Regions from separate parts of the Acetobacterium sp. UBA5834 genome, predicted to be linked through region 3. Evidence: predicted binding sites of a transcription regulator. Region 3 holds the regulator's gene; each other region holds the start of a gene.
What was found. The regulator Rex, encoded in region 3, represses fermentation and respiration genes when NADH is low (regulators of the CRP and FNR family bind a similar motif). The targets are predictions, from matches to a motif close to ATTGTTAANNNNTTAACAAT.
Positions count from the first base shown of each region.

Region 1: a site for Rex is predicted at 4,042-4,061, ahead of B3F51_RS15340 (NmrA family NAD(P)-binding protein). Genes of this name have one in related genera too.
Region 2: a site for Rex is predicted at 3,431-3,450, ahead of acsD (acetyl-CoA decarbonylase/synthase complex subunit delta). Genes of this name have one in related genera too.

Region 1 covers NZ_DJGY01000071.1:11,817-18,221, forward strand. Annotated here, with positions in the region: gene B3F51_RS15330 (aminomethyl transferase family protein) at 1-1,311, opposite strand, end outside; gene B3F51_RS15335 (PucR family transcriptional regulator) at 1,468-2,991, shown strand; gene B3F51_RS15340 (NmrA family NAD(P)-binding protein) at 3,080-4,024, opposite strand; gene B3F51_RS15345 (NAD(P)/FAD-dependent oxidoreductase) at 4,141-6,189, opposite strand; gene B3F51_RS15350 (LysR family transcriptional regulator) at 6,325-6,405, opposite strand, start outside.
Region 2 covers NZ_DJGY01000048.1:22,285-28,689, reverse strand. Annotated here, with positions in the region: gene acsE (carbon monoxide dehydrogenase/acetyl-CoA synthase methytransferase subunit) at 140-925, opposite strand; gene acsC (acetyl-CoA decarbonylase/synthase complex subunit gamma) at 999-2,339, opposite strand; gene acsD (acetyl-CoA decarbonylase/synthase complex subunit delta) at 2,359-3,294, opposite strand; gene B3F51_RS09790 (DUF3786 domain-containing protein) at 3,480-4,136, opposite strand; gene B3F51_RS09785 (DUF3786 domain-containing protein) at 4,136-4,783, opposite strand; gene acsV (corrinoid activation/regeneration protein AcsV) at 4,799-6,405, opposite strand, start outside.
Region 3 covers NZ_DJGY01000047.1:58,019-64,423, reverse strand. Annotated here, with positions in the region: gene B3F51_RS09540 (hypothetical protein) at 1-181, opposite strand, end outside; gene B3F51_RS09535 (ABC-F family ATP-binding cassette domain-containing protein) at 223-2,151, opposite strand; gene B3F51_RS09530 (redox-sensing transcriptional repressor Rex) at 2,300-2,929, shown strand; gene B3F51_RS09525 (helix-turn-helix domain-containing protein) at 3,106-3,486, opposite strand; gene B3F51_RS09520 (FMN-binding protein) at 3,616-4,446, opposite strand; gene B3F51_RS09515 (putative manganese-dependent inorganic diphosphatase) at 4,473-6,095, opposite strand; gene B3F51_RS09510 (alpha/beta fold hydrolase) at 6,112-6,405, opposite strand, start outside.

The DNA.
Region 1 (6,405 bases), on a different contig from region 3:
AATTTCGTTCACATCAATTTCTTTATTGTTTTCCAGATTCATATAAGGCGAACGGGCAACCGTCACCCGGATTTCTTTTTGCGGTTTTCCCGGTGTTCCCCAGACAACCTTCAATTCTTTTCCTTCAACGGCATATTCCGGCTTGATAAAGGCCAGCGAAATCATCCGCTGATAGTAATAACTATTCAATCGACCGCTGGAAATACCAATTTCACGGCCGTCAGCCAGAACCTTATCAGCGTGGTAATACATCGAAAAACCGCTGTTGTAATACATATCCATCGGGCGGTCGTCCATGGTTTCAAAAGGTTCAACGTCCTGACCTCTGAACTGTGAAGCAAAGATTTCGCCCAGGTCATCGGGATTCCATTCCAGGGTCACCATGGTTCTGGTCGGGTTTTTGGCAATTTCTTCCAATGCCGCCTTGCCCGGGAAGTCATGATCAAACTTGATCAGATATTCCCAGCCGACATCATAGGGGGTGACAAAACGGGTCGTTAAATCATCACCCACGCTGCCAACCAGGGCTCTATTCAGATTAAAAAAGCCTTCCATCGGTCTTGCGGCCATATACTCTTTTAGGCCTTCCGTTTCAAACCAGGGCAATGGATAATGCATATTGATATTCGGGAAACCGGCTTCAGTATGGTTCATGGTATAACCAACCTGTCCCAGCTTTTTGGCGTCAAAGGTTTTAGCCACTTCCCAGATACAGTCATAAACCGCTTCTGAATTTTTCGTATCGCCATGAATTTCGTAGCCCAGGGTGCCGGCCATGCCCAGTCTGAGAATGCGTACATCGATCCCGGCAATTTTTGCCATCCGATGTTTGGTAAAGGCTATATCATGGAGATCGCTTTGAGAAGCCTGTTCCAGAATTTCCAGAGATTTTGGTCCAGCCAGCTGGAAGAAAAACTCTTTACCCGACAAATCAACGCCTTCAACATCCATCTCAGTAACCGATACATAATATCCCACCACCGGGTTAAGCCAGTAGGTTCGGAAGTGATTTTCGGCAATCATCATGACTACTCCGTCAGTCAGAATGAAACCCTGGTCATTACATAGAACGGCATGGCGGATGCTGCCTGGTTTCATCTTTAAAAAGCTGTTGATGCAGATGGAGGTCAGGAATTTTGCCGCATCCGGTCCTTTAACATCATAAATTGGTGAACTATTCAATGTTGTCCCAAACCAGGCGGTAGATTTTGATGCCAAAATTTCATTTTTATACCCGGTGTACTCATAAGGTATCAGATTCCCTCCCTGGTTAAACAGCGTAAACGCATCGCGATTAATTGAATTTAACATTTTATTTCTCCTTTTGATTAAGAAGTGATAATGAAATCCTTCTCAATATTTATTTGTCCTTATTATATTTAACTTGCACTTTAAAGTCATTGTCCATATAATAAAAAAATAATCATTATTATTATACAAACTTGTATAAGATGAAAGGAGTTCCTGATGAAACTGAGCATTGATATTGTATTTGAACAGCTCGCCTGGCCGGACGCTGCATTAATTTCAGGCAAAACCATTCAATTAAACCTCTCCGGAATCCGCTTTTATCGCCCTGAGGGTGGTTGTGACCTGAGTGAGGAATTGCTCTATCTCAGCGATGCAAAACAATTAGCTGACCTGCAATCGCCAAAATCATTGTCCTTTATCTGTCTGGGTCCGATTGACGAAGCCCTGCTCGACCCCCATTGGTCGGTTATCATCATACCTTCGCAAACCGATGCCGGTGAGCTGTTTGACGCGGTTCAGGCGATTTTTGACCGCTATCAACGATGGCTGGAACACATTAACGAAGCGATTTTTAACGGCCAGACGCTCCAGGCCATCCTGGACGAAGCCTGCCGGTATCTTAAAAACCCGGCGGCCTTGTTTGACGATTCCCAGGGGCTGCTGATGCGCACCAGTAACATGAATCTGGATAAATTGGATGCGATCTGGGCTCACGTTCTGGAAAAAGGCTATTCTTTAAAAGAGGTTGACAGTATCAATCTCAGCGAAAAGTTCAGAACCCAGCACCAGCCCTTTTATTATCAGTCCCCGGATACGTTTGGAAACATCAAACGCCTGATTGCGCCGATTCTTGTCAATGGCCAGCTGTTCGGATCACTGGCGATGACGGAACTGATCAGTCCGCTGACAAAGTCCGAATATGCCAACCTGTGGCTGGCTCAGCAAATAATCGAAAATGCCCTAAAGGTGAATGACGAATTTTGCAAAAATCTGGAAACCCCCTGGTATCTCTACCGTTTGATTAAAGAAAAATACGTCGATCCCCATATCCTCGCCCATCATTTAGGTTTAAAAGACCGCAAGATCGCGGAACCTTATGCCTTATGGTGCTTTAGCCCTGCCGGAAAAATTATTGATTCGGATTTCAGCACTCAGGGTTACTCTAATCAGCTTTCCCGATTGTTTAAAGATCAGCTGATTTTTTTGTTTGAGTCACTGATTCTCGTCTGTGATTACAATCTCGAACCTGAAAATAAAAAACAGTTCCATGAGCTGATTCTGGATTTCTTAGCCAAACGCGAATTCAAAGCGACGAAGAGTATGGTTTTTAATGATATCTATGAAATTAATCTGGCCTATCTGCAGTGTCAGATAGCCAACGAATACGCCAATGATGCTGCTTGTGAAATTATCTGTTTTAATGACATTTATGCCGATCATATTTTAACGGTTCTTGATCGCCACACCAAACTCGATGTGCTCATTGTCCCCCAGCTTAAAAGCTTGAATCAGCAGGATCCCTATACCCACGAGTTGCTTTTATGTCTTAGAGCCTATATTGCCAACGGCAAAAACATTACCGCGGCCGCTGATTCACTCAAGATCCATCGCCACACCGTGGTTTATCGTTTAAAAAACATTCAAAAGCTCACGGGTCTGAATTATGAGATGCTCCAGGACGACATGATGTTTCAATTGTTTTTGTCCTGTGGAATTTTATTGCGAAATGTACCGCAATAAGAAATCATTTGTATTCCTTTTATAAAGACAAACAAAAAACAGCATCTCCATTAATTGGATAATGCTGTTTTTTTCTTTTCTAACTTTGTTAATTTTCAGTTGAGGTTCGGCTACCAATCCGGTGATTTTCCAGATCCTCGAAGATTTCCCGGACTGATAATGGTTTTCTGCCAATCAGCATTTCTACATCCTTGGAGCAGGCGTTCATCTGTTCCAAGCGGATGGCCCGGCCAAAGGTCACCATCCCATCGGAACAGAAGGGAAAGTTCTTGGCTGTTTCGGCCCATTCACCTTCGGTATTTCTCGGCACACCAATAGAATCGAAGAAGGCGTACATCTCGTCGTCAGTCAATTCCTGATAGGTAACCGTTTTGCCGGTGACTTCGCTGCCGATTTTACAGAATTCGGTAATGGTCATCGCTTCCGGTCCACTGATATCGTAGATGGTATTGTTTTCGCCAGCCCCGGCCGCCACACAGGCAGCGACTTCGGCACAATCATCCCGTGAAATGAAGGCCATGTGCCCATTGCCCATGTTAGTGGCCATTACACCGTTTTCGGCGGCACTTTGTTCAAACACCGATACCATTGCCTCGGCATACTGGGAATCCCGTAAGATGATCCAGTCAATATCAAGGCTTTTCAGGTAAGCTTCGGTGATTTTATGATCTGAAACTTCATAGGTATCACAGTCTTCTTCGCCGGCACCGACAATGGAGGTATAAACAATTTTTTTCACACCCGCTTCAACGGCAGCATCAATCGCGTTCTTGTGAGCAGTTCTTCGGCGCTCACCAACAAAAGGCATAGAGATTAGCAGTAGTACCTCTCCCCCTGCAAAGGCTTTTAATAATGTCTCTTTATTAAATATATCCGCATATCGGGTCTCGACGCCCTGCTCTTGATACTGTTTAATCACATCTTTGTTTGGGGTTGTAAAGATCAGCTGGTCTTTCGGCACTTTTTTTAAAATACTGCGCGCAGAATAACCGCCAAAATTACCGTCTACACCGGTCATTATTATTTTTCCCATTAATTCGTTTCTCCTTGTTTGTTATTTATCTAACTAAGACAAGTATAACGAATCTCTGACCAAAAAGATAATTCAAAGAAGCAAAGATGATAATCAGGTTTACTTATGATGTTATATCAATAACGTCCGATATCCCGGGCAATGGTATAGGCGGTGGCATTGGCCGTATAAACATTTTTAGGTTCAACACAATCGCCAAGTTCAAAGAATAATGGTGCGCAGTTTCTCAATTCATTTGACTGGTCTCGCAGTGGTTTCTGCCCAAGCGCATAGATCACCGTGTCCGCTTCATAAAGGCTTTGTTTGCCAATTTCGTAGTGTTGATTCAAACTGGCCTGGGTCACAGCCGATACCAACATTCCTTTTGCGATGGTATCGCAGCATTGTTCTTCTGAAAATGAGTCACCAACAAACTCACCAATGACACCTTTTTCAGTGATCTCGACAGCTTTGGTTGAAGTCACTACCACGATTTGATACTTCAGGATTTCATTGTTAATGGCCATTGAATGAATGACATTGTTTGAAAAGTTCAAACGGTTGGACATTTCGATAATGGTCACTTTTTTCCCTAGCTGTGAAAGATAAATGGCCAGTTCAATCCCGGATAATCCGCCACCTAGAACAACTGCTTTTTCGCCAACTTTCTCGGCCTCCAGATATCCCGCATCTGCATCCATAACGTTTTTGCCGTTAATTCCAGGGATATTGGGCATCACTGCTTTTGCGCCCAAGGCAGCAATGATAACATCTGGTTTTAAGACTTTAGCTAATTCCGGCGTGACTTCGGTATTCATACGCAAATCAATTTCCGCTTCTTCTATCAGCGCACTTTGTGAATCCAGATATTGCTGCATATTCTGCTTGAAAGGCACTTTTTTCTCACAACGCAAAGCACCGCCTAATTCATTTGACTTTTCACAAAGAATAACTTCATGACCGTGTTCATAAGCAGTCAGAGCCGCTTGCATACCACCGATGCCGCCCCCGGCAATCAATACTTTTTTCTTCTTTTGAGGCAATACCTGATTGTATTTTACTTCCCGTTCAAAACCAATTTCTGGGTTGATTGCGCAAATGCTTGTTAACTTTGTGAAGTGCGCCGAGAAACATTCAAAGCAACGAATGCATTTGCGAATTTTTTTCTCCTGTCCCATTTGGGCTTTAATAGGGGTGTCCGGATCAGCCATCAATTGACGGCACAACATCACCACATCGGCTTTTCCTGAAGCAATGATCTCTTCCAACAGCTCCGGTTCAGCCAATGCACCTACCGTTGCAATTTTAGAATGACGGATGACTTTTTTCACTGCCGCCGCATATTTTACATTGGCACCGTCATCTAAAAACATACTGGGGGAAGTGATGGTAAACACCGAAGTTTCTTCATGAGCGCCTACCGAAACGTTGATCAGATCCGCATGCCCATCTAATTGTTTGGCAATCTCAACGCCGTAGTCAATGTCATAACCGCCTTCAAAAAGCTCTGCTCCGCTGATCCGAACACAAACCGGAAAATCACGACCGCATTTTTTCTTGATATCGGCAATGGCCGCATTAACAAAGCGAGCCCGATTTTCCATGGAACCACCCCACTGATCCCGTCGGTTGTTATGGGGTCCAAGAAACTGGTTGAACATCCAGCCATGACCGGCATGGATAGTTACCATCCCAAAACCGCAGTGTTTGGCGGTTTGTGCCGCATCGCCAAATTTCTTGATGATTTCAAAAATAACTTCTTCCGGCATTTGGGGAATCTCCATCCCTAAACCATTCACCGAATCAAAGGCACCAAAAATCTCATTTCCCAGACCAAACTTGCTGTGATACGAATTTGCCCCACAGTGTTGGAGTTCAATATCGGCAACAGCGCCGTGTCTGCTGATACATTGAGAAAGTCTGTATAAAGGCGACAAAGCGGTGGGATCATCCAGTCTGATGGTCGGACCGATGGCACCTCTGGCATTATCAGCCATTGCTGAACCAATGCTGACGGTGGCCGCTCCGCCCTGAGCCTTTCTTTCAAAATAAGCGATAAATTCATCCCCCGGATGCAATCGCTCGTCGGGATAGTATTCCAACCCAATTGGCGCTGCAAAAATCCGGTTTCTAAACTGTCTGTTTCCCAGTACTACTGGCGAAAATAATTGTTCAAATTTTTTCATTAAATCTCTGCCTTTCAAAATAAAATAATAGCATTCAACGCTTCTATCGTAATTAAAATTAACACTGTTGTCTAACGATTAAAAAGCCTGATGCTTATGCTAAAAATGCATAAGTACCAGGCTTTTGTGACCTCTTTAATTTTTGTCTCGCGCTGTATTGAGGAATGCGTTAAGACAAGGATTTTTATTCGCCTGATTCCAGGCAAATTCAATGTT
Region 2 (6,405 bases), on a different contig from region 3:
ATGTAGGTGAGTGATACATTATACATAGTTGTTTGCTCCTGACTTTCATCGTAACTTGTGCGGCAAGTGATGAATTATGGTCGGGGGCTTTTTTTTATGAGTATTTTCAAATACCTGTTATTAATTTATAAAGGTATTTCTAGAACTCAAGTACTGAATCTGCATAAAGGATATTATTTTTGATAATATCGCAGGCAACAATGGTTTCCATTAATCGTTTGTCGCAAGGATTAACGATAGCAGAACTGAATCCACATTGCATTGCCATAGCAACTGTAGCGCTATCTAATAATGGACGGATGTGTTTTGGTGCGCCATTCGATACGTTACTTAAACCACCAGTTGTTAACAGACCCATGTCAGTGATCATTTGAATTGCTTCTAATACATCCCCTAATTGATCTTGCATTCCTTTGATAACAATGAATAATGGGTCAAACAGTAAATCTGTTGGTTCCATTCCTCGTTCCATACCACGTTCTAATAATTCTGAACAGTATGCAATACGTTCGTCATTGCTTCCTGGTACACCTTCTTTAGAGCAAAGAGCGATAACCATTGCATCATTAGCAGCTGCTAAATCAACGTATTCAATACGATCACCTGCATCAGCAGAGTTTACGATTGGTTTACCTTTTGATCGGTTATAAACCTGAATACCAGCTTCAATGGCTTTCATGTTAGCTGTATCAAGTGCGATTGGCACATTATCAAAGTTTTCCTGGAGTAATTTTACACCCCATTGCATTAATTCTTCGCCGCCTTTTTCAGCAGGTCCGATGTTTAAATCAAGATAATCTGCACCAGCATCTAATTGTTCTTTTGCTCTTAAAAGAATTGGCTCTGGATTTCTATCTGCGAATGCCTGACGAATTGCTGGAGAAATACAGTGAATTCTTTCACCAATAACCATGAATTTTGACATATTGTTCCCCTTTCAAATTGAAAAAAATATTTTAGGTGTGCCCGAAGCTATTCCGGGCACAGATTGATATTATTTATGCTTGCATGTCTCTTAAGAACTTAGGTAATTGCATTGCTTCGTTTGGTCCAACGATAACTTCCCAATCTGGCAGTTCTTCCGCTAAATCGCCTTGAAGAACAGCAACCTTACCAGGTAAGATTAACTTACGAGAAGTAGTGATGCTGGCAACGTCTGCTTCTTTAATGAAGTTAGCGATAACGCCAGCGCCAAATTTACCAGCAGCCCAAGCAGTAAGTACTGAGTATCCACCAGCATCTGGAATTGCCAGGTAAGCAGGAACTTTAGATCGTTCGATTTCACCGGCAACAACGAAGTAAGAGAGTGCGAAGTCAACGGTAACAAGAACTGGATCGTTGCCTGTTGGTTTGTTGAATTCATATACCTTCGGTTCAACACGCATTGGTTTTTGAGGATCGGTAAAGATGTTTTGTCTTAAACCAAACAGTGGTAAAGCAGCGTTGAAGTCCATTTCGTCCATAACGATGATTGAACCGTAACGAAGAACGAAAGCTGATGCTAAAGCAATTTGCAGGTTAGTATTAGCTGGTGCCAATTTGTTTGCAAATACAACTGAAGGATATCCGAAAGTACGGTCATTGCCTTTGATTGCTGCTGTACGGATATCAACTGCATTTGCGTAAGCTTCTTTGATTGAAGCTTCGCCAACATTTAATACCAGGTTTTTGTAACCCATTTTTTCGATTTCTTCAACTAAATCGTGTAATGCTTCAATACTGTCTGCAGAAACACCAAGAACAGCATCTGCAGCTTTAGCTACGTCTACCATTGCTGCGGCATTATCTTTGGTTGCACCCATGATAATTGCGCCAGCGCCAGCACCTGCAACCGCTGCTTTTGCTACTTCAGCATCAGTTGTCACGATCATTGGAATTTTGCCACAGTCAGCTACTTTTTTAACAAGTGCTGCAAATTTAGCTGCATCAGCTGCAAAACGGACAGCAACTACTTCAACGAACATCATTTCGCCGATACGATCATAGTTAACTTTCTGTAATGTAGCACAAGCTGCATCCACATCAGCGTCACTCATAGCATCTGATAATTCAACGGCAAACAGGTTTTTGTTAACCAATGTTTTTTCGTGTCTGAATAATACAGTTTCGCCACCAAGAGCTTTTTCAGCATCACCAGAACCAACTTTGATGGTTTTCATTGGAGGAGCTGTAGCTTCTGATAATAATTCTTTAGATTCTTCTGAGATGTATGGACATTTTTCTACAGGTACCCCGCCAGTAGCAGCTTTCATTGAGAAAGCCATACATGTTGGGAAACCACATTCTTTACAGTTTGTTTTTGGTGTGAGTTTAAAGATATCTAAACCTTTTACTGCCATTTGTATTCGCCTTCCTTTCCTAACCTATGATTCCAGCAACTAAAGCTTTAACGGTTTTAGCTGATTCTGGATGTCTTACGATGATAGCGTTTGATCCGCCAACAACACAAGCAGAAGCTGTTGCTACTTCCATACCAATACCACGTGCTTCCTGATCGCCCCATTCTGGTGCATCTTCAATTGTGGAAACCGCTTCTTTTACGCCCCATGCTTCATTAGAAACATTGGTCATAATTGGCATTTGCAGGGATTCATCGTTTTGACCTAAGCCGGCTAAACGAATACGATCCATGGTTGAAGCAACATATTCAAAACCGTAACCGGCTGCTGCTGTTCCAACATCCATGATAATATCTTTGCTCTTAACACCAAGTTGTGTTAATAAGATGTTTAATTGTTTTGCAAGGTTGATATCTACTGCAGATTCAGCTGATACTTTTTGTCCGTAAGCCATTCCGCCAGCAGCACCGATTGTTTTGTAATTGTCTTCTACTGCAGAGAATAAAACGACATTTTTTCCTTCAAGAGCTTTTGCTACTTCTTCTAATAACTTAGCATCTTTTTCGCCGTTTTTACATCCTTCTACTACTAAAGGTACGTCGATTGCAGCTTCTACTGCTACGGCTGTTGCAACACAGCTTTCAACTGATGCATCTGCGCCGTTTGGATCTGCACTTTCAAGTTTAACTAATAGGAAATCAGCACCTGATTTTTCTACTGCTGCTTTTGCTAACGCTGCAGGGTTTTTCAAATCATCTCCGTAAAGTGCTTTGAAGCAATCTGCCCATTCGTCAGTTGTGTCTGAAATTGCGATACCAACCGCAGTTTTAAACCCTTCAGTACCTAAAAATGGTAATGAGTTTTCTCCACCTATGCTGATAGCTGCATCTCCAACACCTATCTCACATACGTTGATCTTGCCACTAAATTTTTGTTCTGCTTTTTTGTATGGCATTCTTTGTTTCCTCCTAACCTGTTACCTTTTTTCAAAATATTTATTTCAAAGTTCAAGACTTTAAAACCAAATTAAAACCATTACATATTCTACAGCTTTTTACCTGTATATATAAGTATACACAGATTGTACTATATTAGTTAAAAGTTTGTCAATTAATTTTCGGCATTTTTCTAAAATTTATCCTATTTTTTTTTAGAGTTTAAAGAGAAAGTAAAGGTTTTCAACGAAATCATCAAAACATCCCCTAAAATTGCCAGATCTTTGATGTTAAAGACGTCTGTTAATTTCTTGTCGAACAAAATTTGAGCTTCAGCTTCGAACTCATCGTCACCAAACCACAAAATCCAGACAATATCCACTCCGGGAGTTACCTTGAACTGCCAGGAAAGATCCCCTTTATTATAGGGAAGCGCTTGCAGTCCATTCATGTATTTTTTTAGTTGCTCCGGCATTTCGTTGCCTATTTGTGCAAAAACTTGAATGCAGCGTTTGTGAAAATTGGAATAATATAAGGGGCCATCCGGAAATTCTTTAAAACTAATCCATTCGTTGGTCGCTTCTTTTCCGTTGGCATTCATTAAATATCTGAGAATAAAAATTTTGATTGAATAATTGTCAAATTCTTCACCGTAAGCGTTTAGCACCACCCCACTGGGATGTTCGACAAAATACGTTTCTCCCAGAACCATTATTTCAAACCGTCCATTTTTCGGATCATAGGGGCAAGAGGCGTTTCTACTCATCTCGCCAGGATCGTGATTTTTAAATAAATCACGATTAATAACATAACTACTCTCCGAAAAATGGGGGTCAATATCCATAAGCTTTGATTGCTTCATTATTTCTTACTGAGTTCTTTAAGTGCCGGAATAAAAATATCGCCCATAACGGCCATATCTTCAGCACTGAAGGCACTGGGGAAATTGGCATCAAACAAGATTTGTGCTTCGGGTGGGAACTCATCATCCCCAATCCATAAAATTACGGTCATGAACATATTGTTAATAACCTCAAAGCGCCACGAGAGATCGCCAATACTTTGGGGTTCTGCGCCCAGAATCGCCATCGCTTTTTTTAACCCCTCAAGATTGTAATTAAAGGTGAAGGCAAACCGTTTTAAACAACGTCCCTCAAAACAGGGATAGTAAATGTTTCCGCCGGAAACATCCCGATAGGCAATGTTTTCGCCGGTAGCCTTGACCCCTTTGGCATTGATCAGATAACGCAGTATCATGGTTTTTAGTTTATAGTTATCAAAATCCTGTCCGTCCATATCCGTCACATCACCCTGAGGATAGGCAACCTTATACGGGGTTCCCATCAGCGTAGCCGTAAAGAAGCGCCCTTCTTCATCATAAGGACAGGTGCTGTTTTTGGCAACAGTCTGGGGATCCAGGTCTTTTAACAAGCTCTTGTAGTGTTCGTAGGGTATTTTATCTTTTCTTTTTTCTTCAATCGCGGTTTCATCCCGTAAGGTATTTTCCATTTAAAATCTCCTGTTTCAGTTTTCCAGAGACGGAAATAAATTCATGTTGGTATGCGGAATAAAGCAAGCTGAGATAAACTCATCCATATAGGTCGGGTGGACGCTCAATTCCATGTAAGTCATATTTTGAGAGATCTCACGGATCTTATCTTTTCCTTCACTGAGGGTCAGAGCCAGATAACATCCCTGCATCGAACTGTTGCCGATATAAAAATATTTTTCCACTGGGATATCTGGCAACATTCCCAAGGCTATGGCATTGGTGATATCCAGGTTAGTACCGATTCCGCCGGCAACATAAATGTTTTCGAGGACGTCAATGGGCATATCCAGGCTTTCCATTAAAATATAAATAGCCGAGAAAACTGCTCCTTTGGCCTTGATAAAGCTATCGATATCAATTTCGGTAATGTAGATATCTTTGGAGCCATTATCCAATTCTTTGGAATAGAGATAGTATTGGCCAATCCCGTATTCATCAAATTTGATCCGGGGATGATCAAGATCCCGCTCCATTCGACCCTTACCATTAATAATACCGGTTCGTTTCATTTCACAAATTAAGTCGATAATCCCGGAGCCGCAGATTCCCACCGGACTGACATGACCAATGGTATTATAAAAAGGTCTTAAATCTTCTTCATTGATCGTGACTTGTTCAATGGCACCTGGTACTGCTCGCGTACCACAGCTGATTTCTCCGCCTTCAAAAGCCGGTCCGGCCGAACAGGCACAGGTCATCAGAAAATCTTTGTTCCCAAAGACAATTTCACCATTAGTACCCAGATCCACCAGCATCGTAAAGTCTTCCCGCATCCATACCGGCACGGCAAAGACGCCGGCAGTGATATCGCCACCAACGTAGCTGGCAACCGATGGGGCCAGATATATTTTTCCTTCCGGATTAACATTGATACCCAACTCAGCACATTTCATTTCGGGAATGTCATTGATGGCTGGGATAAATGGCTCACGCCGTAAATAATCGGGATTTAATCCCAATAACAGGTGGTTCATGGTGGTATTACCAGCGGCACAGACCTCGTAGATGTCTTCTTTTTTAATCCCAACGGTTTTAACCATCTTTTCGATCAGGTTATTGATACTCTCATCGACGATGGCATGACGAAGGTTTTCCAATCCGCCGGGTTTTTCTGAATAAACAATCCGATTGATCACATCAGCCCCGTATTTAACCTGGGCATTGCCCATCGAAGCCTTTGTTAAAATCTCATTGGTATTCATATCCACCAGACAGGCTGATACAGAAGTTGTACCAATATCCAGGGCGATCCCGTACAGCACTGATTTTTCGCTATTGGCCGGTTTGACATCGAGAATTTCAGCTACTTCCCGACGTTTCAAATAAACGACTTCGATTAAAAAATCATTTTTTCTGAAAGCATCCGGCAGTTTTTTCATCACATTCAAACTGATGGTTATATCTTGATAACCAAGATTCTGTTTGAAATAGAGCTTCAGCCGATCTTCATCGGCACAATTGTCTTCAATAGTGGGGCATGGCAACTGAATAATTTCCGACCACAATCGGCTCTGATTAGTCATGCCTTCTTTGATCATTTTTTTTCGAACATACTTGATGTTTTCATTTTCATTGTTTG
Region 3 (6,405 bases):
CCAGCTCTGCCAGTTTGATAATGAGACCATTGATTAAAGTGATCAGGGCTTGGGCATCGGGAGATTCATCATCGATCGGTTTGGCAGCATAAAGGGCAACCAGCATGGTGTTGCGGGTGGTTCCTTTCACTTCTTTAAACAGGGTATTTAATACCTTTTTTTCATTTTTAGTCAGTTCCATTTCTTCCTCCAATAATATATTATTGCTTTATTAAACGATTGTTACTCGGTTTCCAGAGCCAGTAAGGCGACTTCCCAGGAATCCGTTAACTCAGATAATTGCTGTTTGAGTGCTTCATAGGACAGATTGATCTCAGCTGCCAAAGCCAGGTTATCATAGAAATCCGGAGCACACATGGCAGTTTCAATGGATTCGATTTTCTGTTCAGTCACTAGTATGGTTTCTTCAATTTCCTTAACCTGCTTCTTCAAGAGCCGAATACGGGCTTCTTCTTCTTTTTGCTTTTTGCGATCCGTTCGCTGCTGTGTTTTGGTTACAATTGTTTTATTCTCTTCGGCCAGAACAGCTGCCCGGGCGGAAGCATCCGCCTTTTGTTTTAAATAGTCATCATAGTTGCCCAGATGGATTTCCATCCCATCAGCTGAGAACTGGTAGATCTGGGTTGAAATTCGATTTAAAAAATACCGGTCATGGGAGATAAACAGTAAGGTGCCCTCATATTGGCTCAAGGCATTTTCAAGGATTTCTTTGGTGTCCATGTCAATGTGATTGGTCGGCTCATCCATCAATAAGAAGTTGGACTGAGAAATCATCAAGCGGGCCAACAGCAACCGGGCCTTTTCACCGCCAGATAGGGTGCCAATCGGTTTAAAGACCTCATCGCCGACAAATAAAAAGGCCGCCAGGATATTGCGCAATTCGCCTTCAGTCAGTTTCGAATCGACATCCCACAGGGCTTCCAGCAGATTTTCATTGTAGAATTGCTTCAGAGCCTGATGTTCCTGATCGAAATAACCGATATGGACCTTCTGACCCAGTCGGATTTCGCCGGCATCGGCGGCCAACTTTTTCTGCAAAATGCGAAAAAGGGTTGTTTTTCCGGCACCATTGGGTCCAATGATGCCGATTTTATCACCGCGATGAATTTCAAAATTCATATTCTGAAAAAGCAGACGATCGCCAAAGGATTTTTTAATCCCTGTCACCGCCAAAACGTCATTGCCGCTTTTAACCCGGGGGACAAAGCTGAAATGGCTGTTATGAGCAGTTTCGACCTTGTCGAGCAACTCAATCTTACTGAGGGCTTTTTCCCGGCTTGAAGCCCGTTTTGAGCTTTTGATGGAGTTATAAGCCCGGAACCGGTCGATGACTTCCTGCTGGTGTTTGATTTCTTTAAGTTGTTGTTGATACTGATGATTTTGTTCCATCATATCCTGTCGCTTTTTTAGTGCATACTGGGTATAATTGCCTTGATATTCTTTGATGTTTTTCTGGGATACTTCGATAATTGAAGTACAGACTTTATCGATAAAATAGCGGTCATGAGACACGATGACAAAAGTACCGGGGTAATTTTTAAGATATTGTTCCAACCACTGCAGGGCATCGATATCGAGGTAGTTGGTGGGCTCATCCAATAAGAGCAGTTCCGGTTCCTGAAGTAGGATCTGGCCCAACGTAGCACGGGTTTTTTCACCGCCGCTAAGCATCGAGAAGGCTTTAGTTTGATCTTCGGGCTTAAAACCGAGGCCATTGATGACACCCCGAATTCGGCTGGGGTATTCATAACCGTGTTGTTCGGCAAAACTTTCTTGCAATTCCCCAAACTCCAGCATCAGTTTTTCCTGCTCTGCCCCGGTGCTGTCGGCAATGGCAGCGCCAATTTGTTTGATTCGCTTTTCCATGTCGATCAGCGGTTTAAATACATCAGTGAGCATTTCGAGTAGGGTTGTGTTCTCGGCAATTGTGGACTCCTGAGATAAATAGCTGATGGTTAGTCCGTTTTTTTTGCTGATTCGTCCGGTATCAGGGATCAGTTCGCCAGTAATCAGCTTAAGCAGCGTCGATTTTCCGGTACCATTGCGGCCGACCAGACCGATTTGTTTTTTTTCATTAATGGATAGATTAAGATTATTAAAAATTTCATGAATGCCATAACTAAAATGCAAATTTTCGATATTGATTAACATTATTTCACCTGTTTTCGTTTTTGTTCAGTTATTTGAGTTCACTTTTACTATTCTATCAAAAAAAACGGCAAATTAAAATGAATAATTTGACGTAATTGGTTCATATTGATATAATTAGTTGACTATCCGAAAGAAAGGAGAAGTAATCATGCATCGCTTCTCAAAAAAAGTATCAATGACCGTCGTAAAACGGTTACCGAAATATTATCAATATTTAAGTGATTTACAACTCAATGATATCGAAAAAATATCATCCCGGGAATTAGCAAGTCTGATGGGCCTGACAGCTTCTCAAATTAGACAGGATTTGAATTCTTTCGGGGGGTATGGACAACAGGGGTACGGCTATAATGTGGGAGAATTAAAGGAGGCTATCAAGGAAATTTTGGGTCTTGATAGTGAATATAATTGTATTATCATTGGTGGCGGGAATATGGGTCATGCCATCGCAAACTACGAACGATTTAAGCGGGAAGGTGTGATTTTAAAAGGCGTCTTCGATGTTGATCCATTGACTGTAGGTACAGTCGTTGGCAGTGTAGTAGTAAAACATATGGATGAACTTGATGAATTTGTCAAAGCGAATGAAATTGACATCGCCATTTTGTGTGTGCCCCGGGAAGTCGGTCAGAAAGTTGCAACCCAGATTACAGAACTGGGTGTGAAAGGTATCCTCAATTTTAGCCCATTGGATTTGGATGTTCCCAGTGATGTAGTGGTTGAGAATGTTAACATTACAGATAGTTTATTCACGTTAACTTATCTGCTGGGTGAGTAAAAGATTAGTTGTAGAGTATGGGAAGAGTTTGATTTTCTTTAATCAGGCTCTTTATATTTTGCTCAAAAAAGAAAACACAACTGCGGATATATCGGTGAATTAAAAAAGAAACACTTTCTTTGTGTTTCTTTTGTTTTATAACAAGTTATTTAAACATGATTTTCGTAGTTTTTGATTTACTTCCCACTGGAGCTCTTAAAATTAATAAAATCCAGAACCTCTTGCTTATAGCTTTCCGGGAAAGAGAAGTACGAAGAAAAAGAATCCACTTCTTCGTTGGAAAAAACGTAAGATTTCAAAAATTCTTCACATGTCATCGGTTTCGGGTTGCTTGGTAAAAGCTTTGGCTGATCGGTTCTACATAATAAATAGTCCACAGAAACTTCAAAGAAATCTGCAATTTTTATCAGTAATTGGTTTTCAGGTAAGTTTTTATCTTTTTCATACTTGGAGATAGAGCTTTTATTTAGATAGAAAAGATTGGCAAAATTCTCCTGTGTTAATCGTTTTGAAATCCGCAACGCTTTTAATCGGCTGCCAAAAGTATTGTTTTCCATTTTTTCACCTTCTTTCAGTTTAGAATTGTTGGCATAAATGCACTGCCTATAGCGTAATTATACCACGTCTTTAACATTTGTCAAGATTTACGGTTGAATTAAAGGAATAAATCTTAAAGGGATAAAGCATCAAAAAGGCGCTCTTGCTTCTCTTAAGAGTCGTAGACATTCTCCGTATTTGACTTTTTCTGGAGATGCTTCATTGGCTGGAAATGGACTTTCCAGAGACTGACTGCTAAGAGCAGTCTTCGTTATTGTGTCAAATAATGCATTAAAGTCCGTATTGGCAGGAGGATCAGTTGATTTGCGTTTTGATTTTCCGTCTTCGGTTATAATTTCATCGTAACTCAGAGAGACCAGCGTTGATCCGTTAAAGGTTGCCTGAAGAAATCCCTGATAGCCATCATGGTCGGGGTTGCTGGTGATTGAATAAGTATCGAGGGTGTCAATTTTTATTGGTTCATGATCACCTTTGCTGGCCAGATCCAGAATTGCCTTGGACAAACTGATAAATTTTTCGGATGTTTGTGTCGCACCGGATATAGCGTCAGTTTCATCAGGATTTTGCGACATCAGCAATTCGCTATAAAGGCGGAGATAGAGAGCACTTAAATTTGCCACAGCCAGATTGGGCCAGGTTTTGTCAGAACCCTCGACAGACAGGCGATCAGACTTGTTTTTGTCGATTTCGTTTAAGGTTACCCGTGTAATTAGGCCGTTTTTTATTAAAATGTTCAATTGTTGGCCATAGCCCCGAGTGTCATAATATTTTGTGCTTGCGGAATACTGACCATCGATCAGGGCGCCAGAAATATCTGCCGAAAAAATTGAACCAGTTGCGGGATCATTGATCAGTTCTTTTTCAACGCAGCCAGTCAATAAAAGCGATAGCAAACCTGAGACCAGAAAGATAATCACCAGTCGAAGTCCGATATATTTTTTGGATTCATTTTTTTGCATCATTTTCACCAAAATCTGGATTTGTTTTAAAAAGAGGAGGCGTTCATCAGCGGCGGCACAATCTGTTTTTTTCGGGAAAAAACACCATTCATGTATTTGCTGAATTCACCGGGTTGAAAGCCAAAAGCCAGCTGGGCGAGATTTTTAGCTTCACCGGCGATGATTAGTTCGGAGCCCCCTAATATAATGTCGGTAACCATTAAAATAGCCAGATCCAGGCTTTCTTCTGCACACAATTTATTCATTTCCTGCAGAACCCCATCCAGTTTGTCAAAGATACCCCGGAAATCTCCAGTATTGATTTGTGAAACCCCAATTTTATAGGCTCCCATGGTGAATAGCTTCCGATCGGTGGAGATAATTTCAAAGGGGTGCATTTCTTTTAAATTACTGCCAGCCACTAACATTTTTTCGCCGTAACTCTTAACATCGAGATTCAAAATTTTCCCTAATTCCAGGGCAATAACCCGGTCTTCTTCAGTGCAGGTGGGAGAATTAAAAAGCAGCGTATCCGAGATAATTGCGCTGAGCATCAGTCCGGCCATATCTTTGGGGATGGCAACCTGATGCTCATGGTACATTTTGGCGACAATGGTGGCGGTGCAGCCAACTGGTTCAATTCGCAGATACAGTGGTGTAGCAGTTTGGATTTCAGCGACCCGATGATGGTCAATCACTTCAATGATTTCAGCTTCTTCAACGCCAACGATCGACTGGTTGCGTTCGTTGTGGTCGACCAGAATCACTTTTTTCCGGCTAAAGTCAATCAGGTTGCTACGGGAAATGGTTGAAAGAACCCTTCCGTCGACATCCACCACGGGGAAACGCTCATGATCTGAGGTTAGCATGTTTTTTTTGACATCATCGATGGTTTCGTAAGTCATGAAATATTCCAGATGGTGTTTCTGGTAATATTTTTTGATCGGAATTCCCTGACAGAGTAACCGGATGACTTCGAAGGGACCAAAGGCGACAATCAATACGGCCCCCTGGTAATTTTTGGGAATATCAAAAACGATATCTGGAGATGCATTGGAAACAATAATAATTCCGGCACCAGTGGCAAAGGCCCGGTTGAGATAGATATCCTGTGAAACGGTAACTAAAATGTCTCGACTGCTTAAGGTTTGACCATCCTCGATTTCGGTAATGGTATAAACATCGCCCCGCACTAGTTCGGATTTGATTGAGCCATAAACCTGAGCTTCAAGTAAATCAATGATGTTATCCAGTGGGGTTTCGCTGTCCCGCAGCAGCGATTTTGAAAAAGCATCGGTGTAGGCGGGAATAATATCGGACAGGGAAACCATCCCAATGAGCTGCTCTTCATCGCTGATTACAGGTAAGGAGCGGCCAGGATGATCAATAATCTGGCCCATGGTTTTTGAAACGGAGTCTTTTTCATAGGCCATCGAAAAATCAGTCAGCACCAGGTCTGAAACCTGGGGTTTGACATCTTTGATCAGTTCGGGTAAGCTGACGCCAAAGGTATCGAGAACAAACTGGGTTTCCTTATTAACGGGGCCCAGCCGGGCGGGAAAGACCAGAGTATGTCCCAGGGTTTGTTTTAAATGAGCATAGGCAATGGCTGAACAGATGGAATCGGTATCCGGATTGCGGTGTCCGAAGACATATATTTTTGGGGTCATCGGTGGATCTCCTTATTTATTTAGATAATGAATGCGTATTTAAAAATCGTAGGATATCTTTGTAGACTAATTCTCGTTTATCTTCGTTTAGAATTTCATGTCGCATCAGCGGATAGAGAATCGACTCGACGTTTGCGACACCGAGTTTTCTTAGCTGCTGAGTTAGCTGCATTACTTCTTTGCCCATGCCACTAACGGGGTCATCCCGGCCAGCTAAAAAAAGCAAGGGAAATTCGCTGGGAATTTTTTTGAGATTCGACGTTTTGGTGGTGTAATCAAGACCATAAAATAAATCTCGGTAAAACCCGGC